Regions from separate parts of the Rhizobium sp. CCGE531 genome, predicted to be linked through region 3. Evidence: riboswitches for the same ligand, from Rfam matches in the RefSeq annotation. Region 3 holds a riboswitch; each other region holds the start of a gene.
The links. Region 3 has a riboswitch for cobalamin ahead of CCGE531_RS04825 (aromatic ring-hydroxylating dioxygenase subunit alpha). Riboswitches for the same ligand answer to the same signal wherever they lie in the genome.

Region 1 (5,166 bases), on a different replicon from region 3:
TGGAGATCTCCGGTGCTGACGATGAGGCATGGCCCATGAATGAGATCGATGCGATACCTTTTTCCATCGAGAAGGAGGTCGTGGAGGCCTCCGATTTCCGGTGGGACGGCAACGGCTTCGGGGCGGGTATCGGTATCGCCGCGTCCGGCGGCGGATTTCTTTCCGCCCGGAATTGCGTAAAAATAAGGAGACAGGGCGGTTCAGAGATTCAGTAAAGAGCTGAACCGCTCAAGGGTTGTGTGCGGAAGATCGAGCCTGAAACCAACGTCGTTGTAGCGATCGCCACGGTGTAAAGCGGGAAATTGTTCGACCGCACTTGACCACTCCGCGCGGGGCGCCAGATAGCGCCTATTATCCATACTTCGTGCATGAGCGATCCACAGGAAAGGCCTTGGGCAGCTACGGCAATCTGCTCAGTGTTATCAACCTTTCGATTTTTTCATCCGTTTTGTTCTTCTCCCTCGATGTTTTATAACCTCGCGAAGATCCTGGGTGCGCAACTCCTCAGAATGCGGTATCGGACACTCCGGCATCGACACGCATCAATTTCGAAATTCGATTACGACAATGATCATCATTTGCGGCCCTCACTCGATCCCCTGTCCCGCCTTAAGCGACCTCCCGTCGCCGTCGGCGAGCGAGAGACTCGGTAAACCATTTTATAGAGATCGCGTGGTATCCTGCGCTGACTTCAACTATGGCCGGTGCGTGCCATTGATGGGGCTCCTCGCGAAGGTTGGGGACAGCCATGGGAATTGAAATGCATTTGCCTTCGCTGGTGCGCGTCCTGGGGCAGGTGGCTATCATCGTCTATGCCTATTCCTGGGTCATCCGGATCGTCGATCGCGGCGTTCTGAAATCGGTTGCGGTCGGATTGTTGTTTGGCGTGGTCGGCATCCTGTCGATGGCTGATCCGATCCAGTGGATGCCTGGCGTTATCCAGGATGGCCGCTCGATCCTGCTCGTCCTGACGCCGGTCTATGGCGGCCTCTTGGGGACCGTTGTTGCGGCTGTCATGATGGGTCTGTTCCGCTTCTTGGTCGGCGGCATGGGTGCTGTCGGCGGCATTGCCGGGATCCTGATCGTCGCGCTTACGGGCTATGTCCTCAGCCTCCTGCCGCGGCAGTGGATCGGCACGGGGTGGAGGCGATCGGCATTGTTCGGCCTGGCGACCTGCACGTCGCTCGTCGTTCTCGTCTTTCTGCCGTGGGGGGTCGCGCGCGAGCTGCTGCTCTCGGCAACGCTTCCGGTCACGATTGTCAATATACTCGGTGTCTTTCTTCTCTGGATCTGCTGGAGCGGGAGCAATATCGCATCGGCATCCAGCGCGCGCTCGAGAGCGAAGCAAGCCTCGACCCGCTGACGAAACTTCCCAATCGCCGTGTCCTGCAGCGGGAAGGGGACCGTTGCAGCAAGGAAGCCGGCATCAGGCGCATCCCCTTTTCGATCATCATGCTCGATATCGATCACTTCAAGAAGATCAATGACAGCTGGGGCCATTCCTTCGGCGATACGGTCCTGGCGCGGGTGGCGGACGTAATCCGGCAGACCGTCCGAAGGACCGACATTGCCGCCCGCTATGGCGGAGAGGAAATCGTCGTTCTGCTGCCGAACACTGATATTAAGGCCGCCACCGCCATTGCGGAGAAAATCCGCAAGGATATCGAAGCGACAGTCCTGATGTTCGAGCAAGAGGCCATCCGCGTCACCGTTAGCATCGGCATTGCCTGCTCCCACGAACCGACCGCTGACTTCAAGCAGGTGCTGGAGGCTGCCGACAAGGCACTTTATCGTGCCAAGGCCGGCGGGAGAAATCGCGTGGAATTGGCCGAGGCCGCTTAAGCCGGCCATGCAGACGTTGTGGACTTCGCGCGCGTTCGCTTTATCGCATCCATGCGTCCTTGACGGGAAGGGTGCATCCGGCATAACTGGATGCGACGGTTCCCCAAGGAAGACTCCGCGGGGATTAATAGGGAACACGGTGAGGACGACCCAAGAGGGACCTAGACCGTGGCTGCCCCCGCAACTGTAAGCGGATTGCCGATCATCCGGGAGTGACCAGTCTGCTGGTCTATTCCCGAGGCCTTGAGCCATGCCACTGCAGCTAAGCTTGCGGGAAGGCAGATGATCGTCAGATATTCGCGAGCCAGGAGACCTGCCGTCGATCACGATCCAATCAGCCGGGCGGGGATGCCCGGAAGGGACAGAGAGAATGATTGACCTGAGCCTTCGACGCTATCCGACATCTATCGGCCTTGATTGGGATCCCCGCAACCGGCGGCGGCCTGCCCGCGCGCGATCGCGCTGACACCGCCCAGTTTCCTTCCCATCGAGATCTCCAATGCGCCATTTTTTGACGACGATTGCATTTGCACTCGGCCTGACCGGGTTTGCCGCTTCCGGCTTCGCCGCCACCCAATATCCCCTCACCATCGGTAATTGCGGCCAGAAGGTCACCTTTCAGAAGGCCCCGGCCAAGCTCGTTTCGATCGGGCAGGGCATGACCGAAATCCTCTTCTCGCTCGGGCTTGCCGACAAGGTCGCCGGAACGGCGGTCTGGGTCGGCCCGGTGCTGCCGCAATTTGCCGAAGCCAACGGCAAAATCCCGCGGCTTGCCGATAATGATCCGAGCTTCGAATCCGTCGTCGGCAAGGAACCGGATCTCGTTGCCGCCGAATTCGAATGGCATGTCGGGCCGCAGGGCTCCGTCGGCAAGCGCGAGCAGTTTTCCGAACTCGGCATCAACACCTATATCGCGCCGACCGATTGCGTTGCCAAGGTCAATGCCGATGGCGGCGACGGCGTGCGCAAGGAACTGTTCACGATGGACCTGATCTATCAGGAGATCGGTGAACTCGCTGAGATCTTCGACGTTAAGGATCGCGGCGATGCCTTGATCGCGAACCTGAAGAAGCGCGAAGCGGATGCGGTCGCCTCGATTTCAGGCTCAAGGGCCAAGGATCTTCCGATCGTATTCTGGTTCTCCAGCAAGGAAGTCAAAGGCGATGCCTTCATCGCCGGCAAGAACAGCGCGCCGGCTTATATCCTGAAGACGCTCGGCGCCAGGAATGTCGTGACGACCGAGGAAGAATGGCCGCTGGTTGGATGGGAGACCATTGCGCAGGCCAATCCGGCCGTCATCGTCATCGCCACCATGGATCGACGCCGCTACGCAGCCGACGATCCGAAGGTCAAGCTCGAATTCCTCGAGAAGGATCCGGTCACCAGCCAGCTCGACACCGTCAGGAACAAGCATTTCGTCATGATGGATGCGCAGTCGATGAACCCGACGATCCGGACCATCGACGGCATCGAAATATTGGCCAAGGGCATCCAATCCTTCGGCCTGGCGCGGTGAAGATGCATCTTACCGCGGAACGACGGCCATGGTGGACGCTGCTGGCGCTTGCCCTGGCTGCCATCGTGCTTCTGGCCTTCATGATCAGCCTGGCGGTGTCGATCGGCGAGATTTCCATCCCACTGTCGACGACCGCAAAGGCGGTATCGAACCGGCTGTTCGGAACGGGTTTCGAACTGAGCCGCATCCACCAGGGCATCGTCTGGGATTATCGCCTGAGCCGGGCGCTCGTCGCCGCCAGCGCCGGCGCTTCGCTGGCGTTGAGCGGCGTGATCCTGCAGGCCCTGTTGCGAAATCCGCTTGCCGAACCCTATGTGCTCGGCATTTCGGCGGGCGCCTCGACGGGCGCGGTCTGCATCATGATCCTTGGGCTCGGCTATGGCATTCTCGGGCTTTCCGGCGGCGCCTTCCTGGGTGCGATCGTCGCTTTCCTGTTCGTCGGTCTGCTCGCGACGGGTGTCGGTGGCACGAGCGAGCGCATCATCCTGTGCGGTGTTGCGGGTTCGCAGCTTTTCAACGCGCTGACCTCCTATATCGTCACCACGTCGGCCAATGCCGAGCAGGCAAGGGGCGTCATGTTCTGGCTGCTCGGTTCGCTGAGCGGCGTGCGCTGGCCGGATGTCTATCTTTCCGGGCCGGTCGCCATTCTCGGCTTTATCGTCTGCATGGCGCATGTCCGCGTGCTCGACGCCTTCATCTTCGGCACGGATGCGGCCGCTTCGCTCGGGATTGCGGTCAGACGCGCGCAAATCGTGCTGCTTGGCGTGACGGCCTTCATGACGGCGGCGGTCGTCAGCATCGTCGGCTCGATCGGTTTCGTTGGGCTCGTCATCCCGCATGCCGCCCGCTTCATGGTGGGACCAAGCCATGACCGGCTGCTGCCGGCAGCGGCACTTGCCGGCGCCATTTTCATGGTCGGCGCCGATATCGTCTCGAGGATCATCATTCCCCAGCAGATCCTGCCGATCGGCGTGGTCACCGCCCTGTTCGGGGCGCCCGCCTTCGCCATCATTCTTTATCGCGCCCGGAGGACGGCATGAGCATCGCGGTCGACACAGTCACTTTTGCCGCCGGCAATACGTTGATCGTCAACGGCGTCAGCCTGGCGGTGGAACGGGGCAAGGTCCTCGGCCTTCTAGGGCCGAACGGCTCGGGCAAGTCCAGCCTGCTGCGGCTGATCTGCCGGTTGAGGAAGGTCAAGAGCGGCGTCATCCGGCTCGGCGGCAGCGATATCGCCTCGATCTCGCGTGGCGACATCGCCCGCCGCATCGCGCTTGTCGAACAGCAGGCGACGACCGATACCCAGGTGACGGTCATGGACGTCGTGCGCCTCGGCCGCACGCCGCATCGGGGACCCCTCTCATCCTGGAGCGCTCATGACGATGCGGCGGTTGCGGATGCGCTTACCCGCGTCGGCATGCAAGGCCGCGCCGGACAACTGTGGCAGACCCTCTCCGGTGGCGAACGGCAGCGCGTCCATATCGCCAGAGCCCTTGCCCAGACTCCGAGCGAACTTCTGCTCGACGAGCCCACAAATCACCTCGATATCCAGCATCAGCTGGACATTCTCGGCCTCGTCTCCAGGCTTGACGTGACCTCGATCGTCGCGCTGCACGATCTCAATCTCGCGGCCATGTTCTGCGACAGCCTGGCGGTACTCCAAAATGGCGCAGTCGTTGCAGCCGGTCCGCCGGAACAGGTGCTGACGCAGGAATTGATCGAACGGGTTTTCGGCGTGCGCGCACACGTCCAGAAATCCTCGGTCCATGGCCGCTGCAACATCCAATATATGGCTGGTTGACGTCGTT
Region 2 (5,166 bases), 1.4 Mb from region 3:
ACGGCAAAGCCCGTGGAGTTGATGACGACACCCGGCTTCAACTCGGTAAAGACACTTTCGAGAATGCCGACCGACACGGCATCCTTGAGACTATAGGCAAAGACCGGCAGGGGCCGCATACCCTCGGCGATGAGAGCCTCTATCATCGCTTCGACGGGTTTGGTTTCGCCGCTCTGTACGAGAGCGCGGTAGAAAGAAATAGCGACCGTCGGGGGTTCAAATCCCTCCTCCGCTACCATCGAAGCTTTGGAAACCCTCCACCATTCCTCGACGCCGATCACACCCCGGCCCGGCCACCAGATACCCGCTTTCATCAAGGGCACGGCTGGCATTGGCTTATCGGCGCCCGACAGCATCGCCTCGGCATAGGCGAGAAATGCCCTGGAATTCGTCTCGCCGCCCTCGATCAGATAGGACCAGAGCGCGTTGAGATCATCGAGAGCGACGTTGGAGAATGGCGTCAGGCCGGGATCGGGTTTCGAGTCTCCCGGCAGCACCGCAATCAACGCCCCCTGACGCGCCGCACAGGCATGCAGTGCTTCCAGCGCATAATGGAAGTAGCTCGCTCCACCCAGCGCCCGCACGATGATGAGCTTCGCATGATGGGCCGTCCTGTCGATATAGGTATCGACGGACATCGGATGCTTGAGGCTCATCAGGCTTGCAAGCCTCAAGGAACAGCCGCCCTCGCCGTGGGCTGCGGCAATCGCCGCAAGCTCGGTGTCGGCCGCCGACAGAAAGAGGATATCGCCTGGCGACTGGCCGAGATCGATCGCCTCTTCGCCGTCGCTGATCGTTCCCTTTTGGGCTAGGAGGAGATGCATGAACTTGCCTTAGACCAAAGCTTCGATCGCCTTGCGCACGATCGTCTCGTCCATCTCGTGCAGGCCGATCACCACGAGCCGAGTCGCGCGTGCTTCGCCCGGTGTCCAGGCGCGATCGAAATAGGTGTCGATGCGGCTGCCGACGGCCTGAAGCTGCAGGCGCATGGGCTTGCCGGGGACATCGACGAAGCCCTTGAGGCGCAGCACGTCATGTTCCGCGATCACGCCTTTCAGCGCATCGATGAAGGCCGCCGGATCAGCAATCGGGCCGAGTTCGACAACGAAGCTGTCGAACTCGTCGTGATCGTGCGGCGTGCCGTCCTCATGCTCCAGCTCGTGATGGGATTTGCGGTTGACGATATCGTCTTCGGTGCCGATGCCGAGGCCGAGCAGGATGGCGGCTGGCACATCGCCGTTCTTCGCTTCGATGATCGTCGGCTTGCGGGCGGTGCGCGAGGCAACCTCGGCGCGGACGCGGCCGAGACCGGCAACATCGATCAGATCGGTCTTGTTGAGCACGATCAGATCGGCACAGGTCAACTGGTCCTCGAAAAGCTCCTCGATGGGGCTTTCATGATCGAGCGAATCATCCTCGACACGGGCAGCCTCGATAGCGTCGTGATCGTCGGCAAAGCGCCCGGCGGCGACGGCGGCGCTATCGACGACGGTGATGACGCCGTCGACGGTGACGTGGGTACGAATATCGGGCCAGTTGAAGGCGGCGACCAGCGGCTGCGGCAGCGCGAGGCCCGAAGTCTCGATGACGATGTGATCCGGACGCGCATCGCGCTCCAGCAGCTTCGTCATGGTTGGGATGAAATCGTCGGCAACCGTGCAGCAGATGCAGCCATTGGTCAGCTCGATAATATCGTCTTCGGTGCAATTCTCCGCGCCGCAGCCCTTGAGCACGTCGCCATCGACGCCGAGATCGCCGAATTCGTTGATGATCAGCGCGATCTTCTTGCCGCCGGCATTCTGCAGCAGGTTGCGGATCATCGTCGTCTTGCCGGCTCCCAGGAAGCCGGTGATGACGGTGGCTGGAATCTTTGCCTGGTTCATGTGGATCAACCCTTCATTTTCAGCGGCAGGCCCGCTGCGATAAAATAAACTTCGGTACTTGCCGCCGCGACCATCTGGTGCAGACGGCCGGCATGGTCGCGAAATTCGCGCGCCATGCGATTTTCCGGCACGATTCCAAGCCCGACCTCGTTGGATACGAGAACGAGCCGCGATCGTGCAGTCGGCAGAAATGCAATCAGGGCGGCAAACTCCGCCATCATGTCCCGCTCCGCCATCATCAGATTGGTCACCCAGAGCGTCAGGCAGTCGACAAGCACCACTCGCCCTTCGGCATCGATCGCGGCGAGCCGCTTGACGAGATCCATCGGCTCCTCATGCGTCTGCCATAGATCGCCACGGTCGGCGCGGTGCCGTGCGATGCGCTCGCGCATCTCATCGTCCCACGCCTGGCCTGTCGCCACATAGTGACGTTCAAGACCGGTGTCCGAAATCAGGCCTTCGGCGAATCTGGATTTGCCGGAGCGCGCTCCACCGAGGACGAAAACAGATCGGGAAACTGAAGACGACATGCGCTATTCTCGCTCCCGCGCAACAGCGAGGGCCGGCAGCATGAAGCCGATACCGGAAGAGAGGCGTCTACACGCCGAAAACTCGTCTTGCGCCATGACAACCTCCGTGCTGGCAGCGGAACTGACGTCCCAGAACAGGCTCTGTGCCCGGCACGCATGGCAGGTCTCCTGGCTCGCGGATAAGGCGCCGCGAGGGAGGCGGACCGAAATCGGTCGCCCCCGATCGTGCGCCAGCGGGTCTTCCTCGCCTTCCCGGCAATGCATCATGAAAAGGCGGACGATTCGTAGAATTGGAGGCGTCCAGCCCGGGTTGATCATGATGCCACGCCAGTGGCTTTTTCGGCTTGAGCCTGCCCCGCCCCGTTCGCCCCATGCGAACCATCGACGGAATAGACTTCAAATCGAGCGAAAGACCCTGACCGCTCTACAGTCGCGGGGTCGGCTGTGATGAGAACGCCCGGCTTGGGTCCGTCCCTTCACATTCCCTTTTCATCCCATGCGACAGATCGCCGCTCGGGAACCATTCGTTATGCCGACAATGATTAGGCGTTCACCGAGTTCAAGTCAATCAAGGGCATGGATGCGACGCCGGGCGTCCCAATTGCGAAATCGACCGAATATTCCCGCAAAATCAGCGGCTTTTTTGCCGCATTTCTTTGATGTTAGAAGTTTATAGAGGGTAAGCCCTCACATTCGAGTAAAACATATCGTTCGTTTCCAATGTTGCAGAAATTCCAACCGCGACGCCTCGGCGTCTTCTCCGCCCTGTTCGATCTCGGTCGGTTCAGGGCATTGTTGCGCCGTGGCGAATTGGGACTTGTTTTCGCCGGCGCGCTGGCGGGAGTGGCCTCCGGCTGCGCCGTGACGGCGATGAGTTTCATCTCGCGCAAGCTTCACAGCCTCATCTACGGCATAACCGACTATGAGCGCCTGAGTTCGGCGGCGGTGGCGATCCCCGACAAATCGGTATTGTTTATCGCGCCGATCGCCGGCGGCATCATCCTCGGCATCCTGCTCTACATATTGTCGCGCACGCGCAAGAAGCCGATGGTCGACCCGATCGAAGCCAATGCGCTGCACGGCGGCCGCATGTCGCTCACCGACAGTATCCTCGTCGCCGTGCAGAACCTGATCTCGAATGGATTTGGTGCCTCCGTCGGGCTCGAGGCGGGTTACACCCAGCTTGCCGCCGGCATCGCCTCCAAATTCGGCTACAAGATGCAGATGCGCCGCGCGGACCTGCGCATGCTCGTCGGCTGCGGCGCCGCCGGCGCCATCGCCGCCGCGTTCAATGCGCCGCTTACCGGCGCCTTTTACGCCTTCGAGCTGATCATCGGCACCTATTCCATCCTGACGCTGACGCCCGTCGTCGTCTCGGCATTGATATCGACGATGATCGCGAGATTGCTCGCCGGCGATGACTTCGCCATCGATATCGGCCATTTCGGCTCCATCGCCCCCGCCGATTATCTGCCGGCGGTTTTGCTCGGCGCCTGCTGCGCCGGCGTCGGTATCCTGATCATGCAGGGCGTCGCCTGGACCGAAGAACTGGCGCGCAAGAGTTCCATCGCACCGCCCTTCCGCCCAGCGCTCGGGGGCCTTGTCGTCGGTATACTGGCACTGATCTCCCCGCAGGTTCTGTCGGCGGGGCACGGCGCGCTGCATCTCAACCTGTCGACGGACGTGACGCTCGGGGCCTTGGTCGGCCTGTTCCTCCTCAAATCGCTAGCCTCTGCGGTCTCGATCGGCTCCGGCTTCAGAGGCGGTCTCTTCTTCGCGTCTCTGTTCATGGGTGCGCTTCTCGGCAAGATCTTCGCCTATTGCGCGCCCTATTTCGATCACAACGCGCTGACGCCGGCCGTGTACGCCGTGGTCGGCATGAGTTCGCTGGCCGTCGCGATCATCGGCGGCCCGCTGACGATGACGTTCCTGGCGCTGGAGATCACCGGTGACTTCCCGATCACTGCCCTGGTGCTGGCTGCCGTCATCACGTCGTCGCTCGTGGTCCGCACCAGCTTCGGCTACTCCTTCGCCACCTGGCGCTTCCATCTGCGCGGCGAGAGCATCCGCAGCGCCCACGACGTCGGCTGGATCCGCAATCTCACTGTCGCCCGCATGATGCGCCCCGACGTGCATACGGGAAGCATCGACATGAGCATCGAGGAGTTCCGCAAGAATTTTCCGATCGGTTCGGCCCAGCGCGTCATCCTGCTCGACAAGAACGAGAAGTATTCGGGAATGGTTCTGGTCCCCGACGTCTATGCGAGCCCTGTTGAAAAGGACGACGAGGAACACGGACTTTCCGATTTCATCCAGCTGCGCAACGAGTTCCTGCAGCCGCAGATGAACGCCAAGCAAGCGGCCGCCATATTCGACCAGACCAAGAGTGAAGCGCTTGTCGTCGTCAACGATCTGATCGAGCGCAGGGTGATCGGCCTGCTGACGGAGAGCTATACGCTGCGGCGCTACAGCGAGGAACTCGACCGCCGCAGGCGCGAGGTCTCCGGCGAACTCTAACCAACAAGGCTATCGAGCCAGGCAGGGTCAAGCACGCTTTCAAGCTCGGCCGCGATCTCGTCCAGCGCCGTATCGACGCTGGCGCGATAGTCCATGCGCTCGCCGGCGAGACCAAAGCTTGCGAGCAACTTTGCCCTGTAGGCGTCGCTGCCGAAGAGGCCATGCAGATATGTGCCCATGACGCGACCATCAGGCGATATCGCCCCATCGGGCCGGCCGTCGATGACAGCAGAAGG
Region 3 (5,166 bases):
CGCTTTTCGCGCTTCAGTATTTTGACTTTGCGCATGTCGTTGCCGCAAAACCGCTGCGCGGCTTTGCGCGCCATGCTTCAGGCCTCGACCTGGACATCCGTCTTCGGACGCGAACAGCAGGCGAGGATATACCCCTCTTCGATCTCGTCATCGAGGATGCCGCCATTGTGGCTCATCTCGACTTCGCCCGAGAGTTTCAGCACCCGGCATGTGCCGCAGAGCCCCGATTCGCAGGCCGCACCGATGCGCACACCGGCGCCGCGCGCGGCCTGCAGCACGGTCTGACCCGCCGCGCAGACGACGTCCTTGCCGGCCATCGTGAAACGGATCGTCGTCGCAGCCTCGCCCGACGCATCATCGGAAACCTCCGCAAGCGGCGTTGCCGCATTCGCCGGCTGGAAGCTTTCCTGGTGGTAGCGCGACATGTCGAAGCCATGCGCCTCCAGCATGGAGCGCACGGCGTCCATGAAGACTTCCGGGCCGCAGCAGAAGATGGTCCGATCCATGAAATCGGGCGCCAGCAGGCCGATCTTCGCCTTGTCGATGCGTCCCTTCAATCCCGACCAGAGATCGGTGCGGCCGCAACCCTCGACGATCAGGCCGAGATTGAGGTTAGGCATGAAGCGGGCGAGATATTCGAGCTCGGACCGGAAGATGATGTCGGCCGGGCTACGCGAGCAGTTGACGAAGGTAATATCCGACAGCGGCGCCGTGTCGGCCATGTAGCGCGTCATCGACATCATCGGCGTGATGCCGGAGCCGGCGGAGACAAAGAGATATTTTTCGCCGGGATGACGGATATGGCTGAAATCGCCAAGCGGGCCGAAAGCCTTGACGCGCATGCCCGGCTTCAGGTTCTCGAACATCCAGCGCGTGCCGATGCTGTCCTTCTGTGCCTTCACCGTCACGGCGACCGAGAAGGGCCGCGACGGCGTCGACGACAGCGTATAGGTGCGCATGACCGGCTCCGGAGCCGTTGGCAGCTCCAGCGTCACGAACTGGCCCGGCAGATAGCGGAACCAGTTGTCCTCGTCGGACCGGAACGTGAAGGTCATCACGTCGGGCGCTTCGGGCGTTGCCGAGAGGCATTCAAGCAGATGCTGCCTGTCGCTCCAGGGCTGCATCTGGTCGAGGTGGCGATGCGAAAGGGGAACGGCCATGTTCATGTTCAGGCAACCGCCGACAGCTTGGCCTGGTCGCCCTGCAGCCGGTTGATCATGAACGTCGTGTACCATTCGACGAACTGCATGACGCCGCCTTCATGGATCTCCGAATAGGGGCCGGGCTCATAGGCCGGCGAGCGGATGCCGAAGGCATTTTCCTCGACGATACGGCGATCCTGATCGTTGGTTTCGGTCCAGACGTGGGTCAGCTCTTCCAGATTATAGTCGACGCCCTCGACGGCATCCTTGTGGACGAGCCACTTGGTGGTGACGGCGGTTTCCTCGGCGCTGATCGGCAGGACGCGGAACGAAATCGCGTGGTCGCCGAGAATGTGGTTCCACGTCGTCGGGTAATGGAACAGCAGCATGGTGCCGATGCCGTTGATCGTCACATCGGGTGAAAGCGGCCGCCTGACGGCGTTCTGGCCGGACATGGTGTAGCTCTCGGCCCCTTCGATCAGCGGCATGCGCGCGGCGCGGAACTGGCCATCCGGCGAGATCTTGAATTCGCTCGGCAGGCCGGCAGCTTCGCAGCGCTGCCAGTGCTCGGTGATGACGGGGTCGTTCATCGCGCCCTGCACGCCTGTGACGGTCGGCGCTTCCGGGAAGGTGCGGCAAAGTTCGGGGTGATTGGCTGCGCAATGGTAGCACTCGCGGTTGTTTTCCCAGACAAGCTTCCAATTGCCCTTTTCGATGATGGTGCTCTGGAAGGCAACCTTGGCTTCGCTGATGCGATGCGGTGCCATGTAAGGCTCGATCGACGCGCGAACCGGCGCGAAGTCCTGAGCGTTCTGCGCTAAGCAGACGAAGATGTAGCCGCCGACGCTTTCGCAATGAACCGGCTTCAGCGAATGCTGGCTCCTGTCGAAATCCTCGGCCATCTGGCGGGCGAAGAGCAGCGAGCCGTCAAGCTCGTAGGTCCACTGGTGATAGGGGCAGACGAGCTTTGCCGAGGAGCCGCGTTCGGTCGAGCAGACACGCGAGCCGCGATGGCGACAGCTGTTGTGGAAGGCGCGGATGACCTGATCGCGACCGCGAACGATGACGACGGGATAATCGCCGATCTGGACGGTGAAATAATTGCCCGCGCGCGGCACTTCGCAATCATGGCCGATGAACAGCCAGTCGCGATAGTAGATCGTCTCCATATCGAGCTTGAAGTAATCCGGATCGGTATAGAATGGTTGCTCCAGACTCAAACCCGTCCGGTGGTTCTTCAATTGCCGCAGAACTTTGCTGCCGATATCCATTTGCCTATCCTTCGCAGTACCAGGAAACGGGCGAAGGACATGCATGGCTGGTTGAAGACAGCCGAAAGCAATGTCCCGACCGCCCGCCGCGATCAGTAAACCATATGTGCCCAAGGCTGGTTTCCGGGCTCTGGAGCGGCCCTGTTTCCAGAGCCCCATGGCACCTTCCCAGGTCGATCGACCCAGTGGCTTAATTCGCCATGCCTTACTCCACCACCGTTGCGGGGGCAGCGCCGGATTTTGACCGGCTTCCCAATTCTCCGTCTCCCTAGCAGACGGCACCTTGAGATTGATGTCATCATATCCCTCGGCCCGATCGGCCGCTGTGCTGCAATGCGACATCCGCTTCGAAATTGACGACAGGCGAAACCGGACGATGGGACGGTTGCATGTCGTGACAATATAGAAAGGTGATTCAATCTCTTAGGTGCTTGCATGGGAGAAGGCCCGCGCATCGCATGCGCATTCCGCCGATGACGCTTTATCCTGATTGCGACAGGCCCGCGAACGGCCGATAATCAGGGTAATGATTGGGCGGCGGAAAGCGCCAGCAGAGCCGCCATCGGGAGCTTTCGGTCCGGCGCGATTAAGCTCGGCTCAAGCTCCATGATCCATCATGTCGCCTAAAGAGTTTATAGCGAGGTCCGGCATGGCCAAACTCAGATATTTCGACGCTGGGAAGCCCGCCGAGCCCGAACCGGCGCCAGCGGTATCGACGACGGGGTACAGCGAGTTCCTGCGCACCGGCCGCATCAACCGCAACAGGCCGCATTGGCTGGCGGAAGAGCGGGAATACCTCACCCATGAACAGGTGGCCGAGCGCACGGCGCTGAAGCTCCGCGACGCCGGCGAAAAGACCCATGACCGGCTCAACAATTTCCACAAGTCCATCCGCTTTCCGAAACTCATCTTTCATCACACGCTGAAGGACACGCCGCATCTCGGCTATTGTCATGTGACGGCCGCGCGGACTCAGTTCGCGCGATATGAGGAAGTGAACTGGGCCTTCTATATCGCCAATTTCTTTGCCCGCATCGGCCAGGAAGAGAACTTCTTCGAGGACATCAGCCTCAAATATTCGCGGATGTATTTCGCCGTCGCCATCCATCCGGACAGGCAAGCGGAAGACAAGAAGCTGACGATCAATCGCGACATTCGCGGCAACGGCGTGCTGTTCCACACCCACGATCCGCAGATCGCCATCCGCAACGTTCTCCTGCTCGGCGCGCGCAACGAGCAGCTTCGCGACATCATTCGCCAGCTTTGACGATTGATCCGAAAACTCGAAGAGCATAAGAACGGCCTGAACTGCAAGCAGGCAGGCCATGGCGCGACACATAGATATTCTCGAACATCCGCAAACGGCGATAGAGGTCGCGACGGCAACCCTTGCCGAGGGCCTGCCAATCGGGCTGCCGACGGAGACGGTCTACGGCCTTGCCGCCGATGCCACCAATCCCACAGCCATTACCCGGATCTACGAGACGAAGGGACGGCCACGCTTCAATCCGCTGATCTGCCATATGAGCGATCTCGCCATGGCGGAGCGCTATGCCATCTTCGACCCGATCTCGCGCAAGCTCGCGGAAGCCTTCTGGCCCGGCCCGTTGACGCTGGTGCTGCCGCTCAAGCCTGATAGCGGCATCCATCCGCTGGCGACTGCGGGGCTCGATACAGTCGGCATCCGCGTGCCCCAGGGCTTTGCCGGCGAGCTGATCCGCGCCTTCGACAGGCCGCTTGCCGCGCCGAGCGCCAATACGTCAGGCAAGATCAGCGCCACAAGCGCCGATCATGTCGATGACGATCTAGGCGAGCGGATTACACTCATCCTCGATGCCGGCGCCTCGGTCGTCGGCGTCGAGTCGACCATCGTCAAGGTCGAGGACGGCGAGATGCGTCTTTTGCGGCCCGGTGGCCTCGCGGCCAGCGAGATCGAGCGAGTGGCGGGCAAAGCGCTGAAGCGCAAGAAGAAGGCTTCAGCCGCCATCGAGGCGCCCGGCATGCTTGCCTCGCATTATGCACCAGGGGCAGCCGTGCGGCTCGACGCGATGGAGGTTTCCGCAAGCGAGGCGCTGATCCGCTTCGGGACGCCCGACATCGCAGGCATCGAAAAGGCTGTCGCCGTGCTGGATCTGAGCGCCAGCGGCGATCTTTCGGAGGCCGCCGCAAACCTCTTCGACTTCATGAAGCGCGCCGATGCCACGGGTGCTACGACCATCGCGTTTTCGCATATTCCTGACGAGGGCCTCGGCGAGGCCATCAACGACCGGCTGCGCCGCGCAGCCGCGCCCAGAGACTAAATCCGGCCAAAGGACACACCATGAGCAGCACCGCCCCCTCTTCCGCCCTCCTCGACCGCTTCGCCGCCATCGTCGGTGAAAAACATGCCGTGCGGGACCCTGCGGAAATTGCGCCGCATCTGGTGGAAAATCGGGGTCTCTATCATGGCGCTTCGCCGATGCTGCTGAAGCCTGGCTCGGTGGAAGAGGTTTCCGCGATCCTCAAGCTTGCCAGCGAGACCGGCGCAGCGATCGTTCCGCAAACCGGCAATACCGGTCTTGTCGGCGGCCAGACGCCGCGCGAGGGCGGCTCCGACATCATCCTGTCGCTGGAGCGCATGAACCGCGTCCGCGATATCGATCCGATCGGCAACACTATAATCGTCGACGGCGGCTGCATCCTGGCGGATGTGCATAAGGCGGCGGCCGAGCATGGCCGCATGTTTCCGCTTTCGCTCGGCTCCGAAGGTTCCT

Region 1: another riboswitch for cobalamin. It lies ahead of CCGE531_RS24765 (ABC transporter substrate-binding protein); the one in region 3 lies ahead of CCGE531_RS04825 (aromatic ring-hydroxylating dioxygenase subunit alpha).
Region 2: another riboswitch for cobalamin. It lies ahead of cobU (bifunctional adenosylcobinamide kinase/adenosylcobinamide-phosphate guanylyltransferase); the one in region 3 lies ahead of CCGE531_RS04825 (aromatic ring-hydroxylating dioxygenase subunit alpha).

What each region holds. Positions count from the first base shown of each region.
Region 1 is NZ_CP032685.1:1,123,352-1,128,517, reverse strand. Features, by position in the region: gene CCGE531_RS24775 (hypothetical protein) at 36-215, shown strand; gene CCGE531_RS34900 (LytS/YhcK type 5TM receptor domain-containing protein) at 749-1,363, shown strand; gene CCGE531_RS34895 (GGDEF domain-containing protein) at 1,285-1,842, shown strand; cobalamin riboswitch at 1,922-2,178, shown strand; gene CCGE531_RS24765 (ABC transporter substrate-binding protein) at 2,342-3,358, shown strand; gene CCGE531_RS24760 (iron chelate uptake ABC transporter family permease subunit) at 3,361-4,398, shown strand; gene CCGE531_RS24755 (ABC transporter ATP-binding protein) at 4,395-5,159, shown strand.
Region 2 is NZ_CP032684.1:2,356,894-2,362,059, forward strand. Features, by position in the region: gene cobN (cobaltochelatase subunit CobN) at 1-824, opposite strand, end outside; gene cobW (cobalamin biosynthesis protein CobW) at 834-1,883, opposite strand; gene cobU (bifunctional adenosylcobinamide kinase/adenosylcobinamide-phosphate guanylyltransferase) at 1,889-2,413, opposite strand; cobalamin riboswitch at 2,554-2,953, opposite strand; gene CCGE531_RS11510 (chloride channel protein) at 3,134-4,930, shown strand; gene CCGE531_RS11515 (cobyric acid synthase) at 4,927-5,166, opposite strand, start outside.
Region 3 is NZ_CP032684.1:981,978-987,143, reverse strand. Features, by position in the region: gene CCGE531_RS04830 (hybrid-cluster NAD(P)-dependent oxidoreductase) at 78-1,166, opposite strand; gene CCGE531_RS04825 (aromatic ring-hydroxylating dioxygenase subunit alpha) at 1,169-2,413, opposite strand; cobalamin riboswitch at 2,510-2,714, opposite strand; gene CCGE531_RS04820 (DUF6656 family protein) at 3,063-3,680, shown strand; gene CCGE531_RS04815 (L-threonylcarbamoyladenylate synthase) at 3,739-4,713, shown strand; gene CCGE531_RS04810 (FAD-binding oxidoreductase) at 4,734-5,166, shown strand, end outside.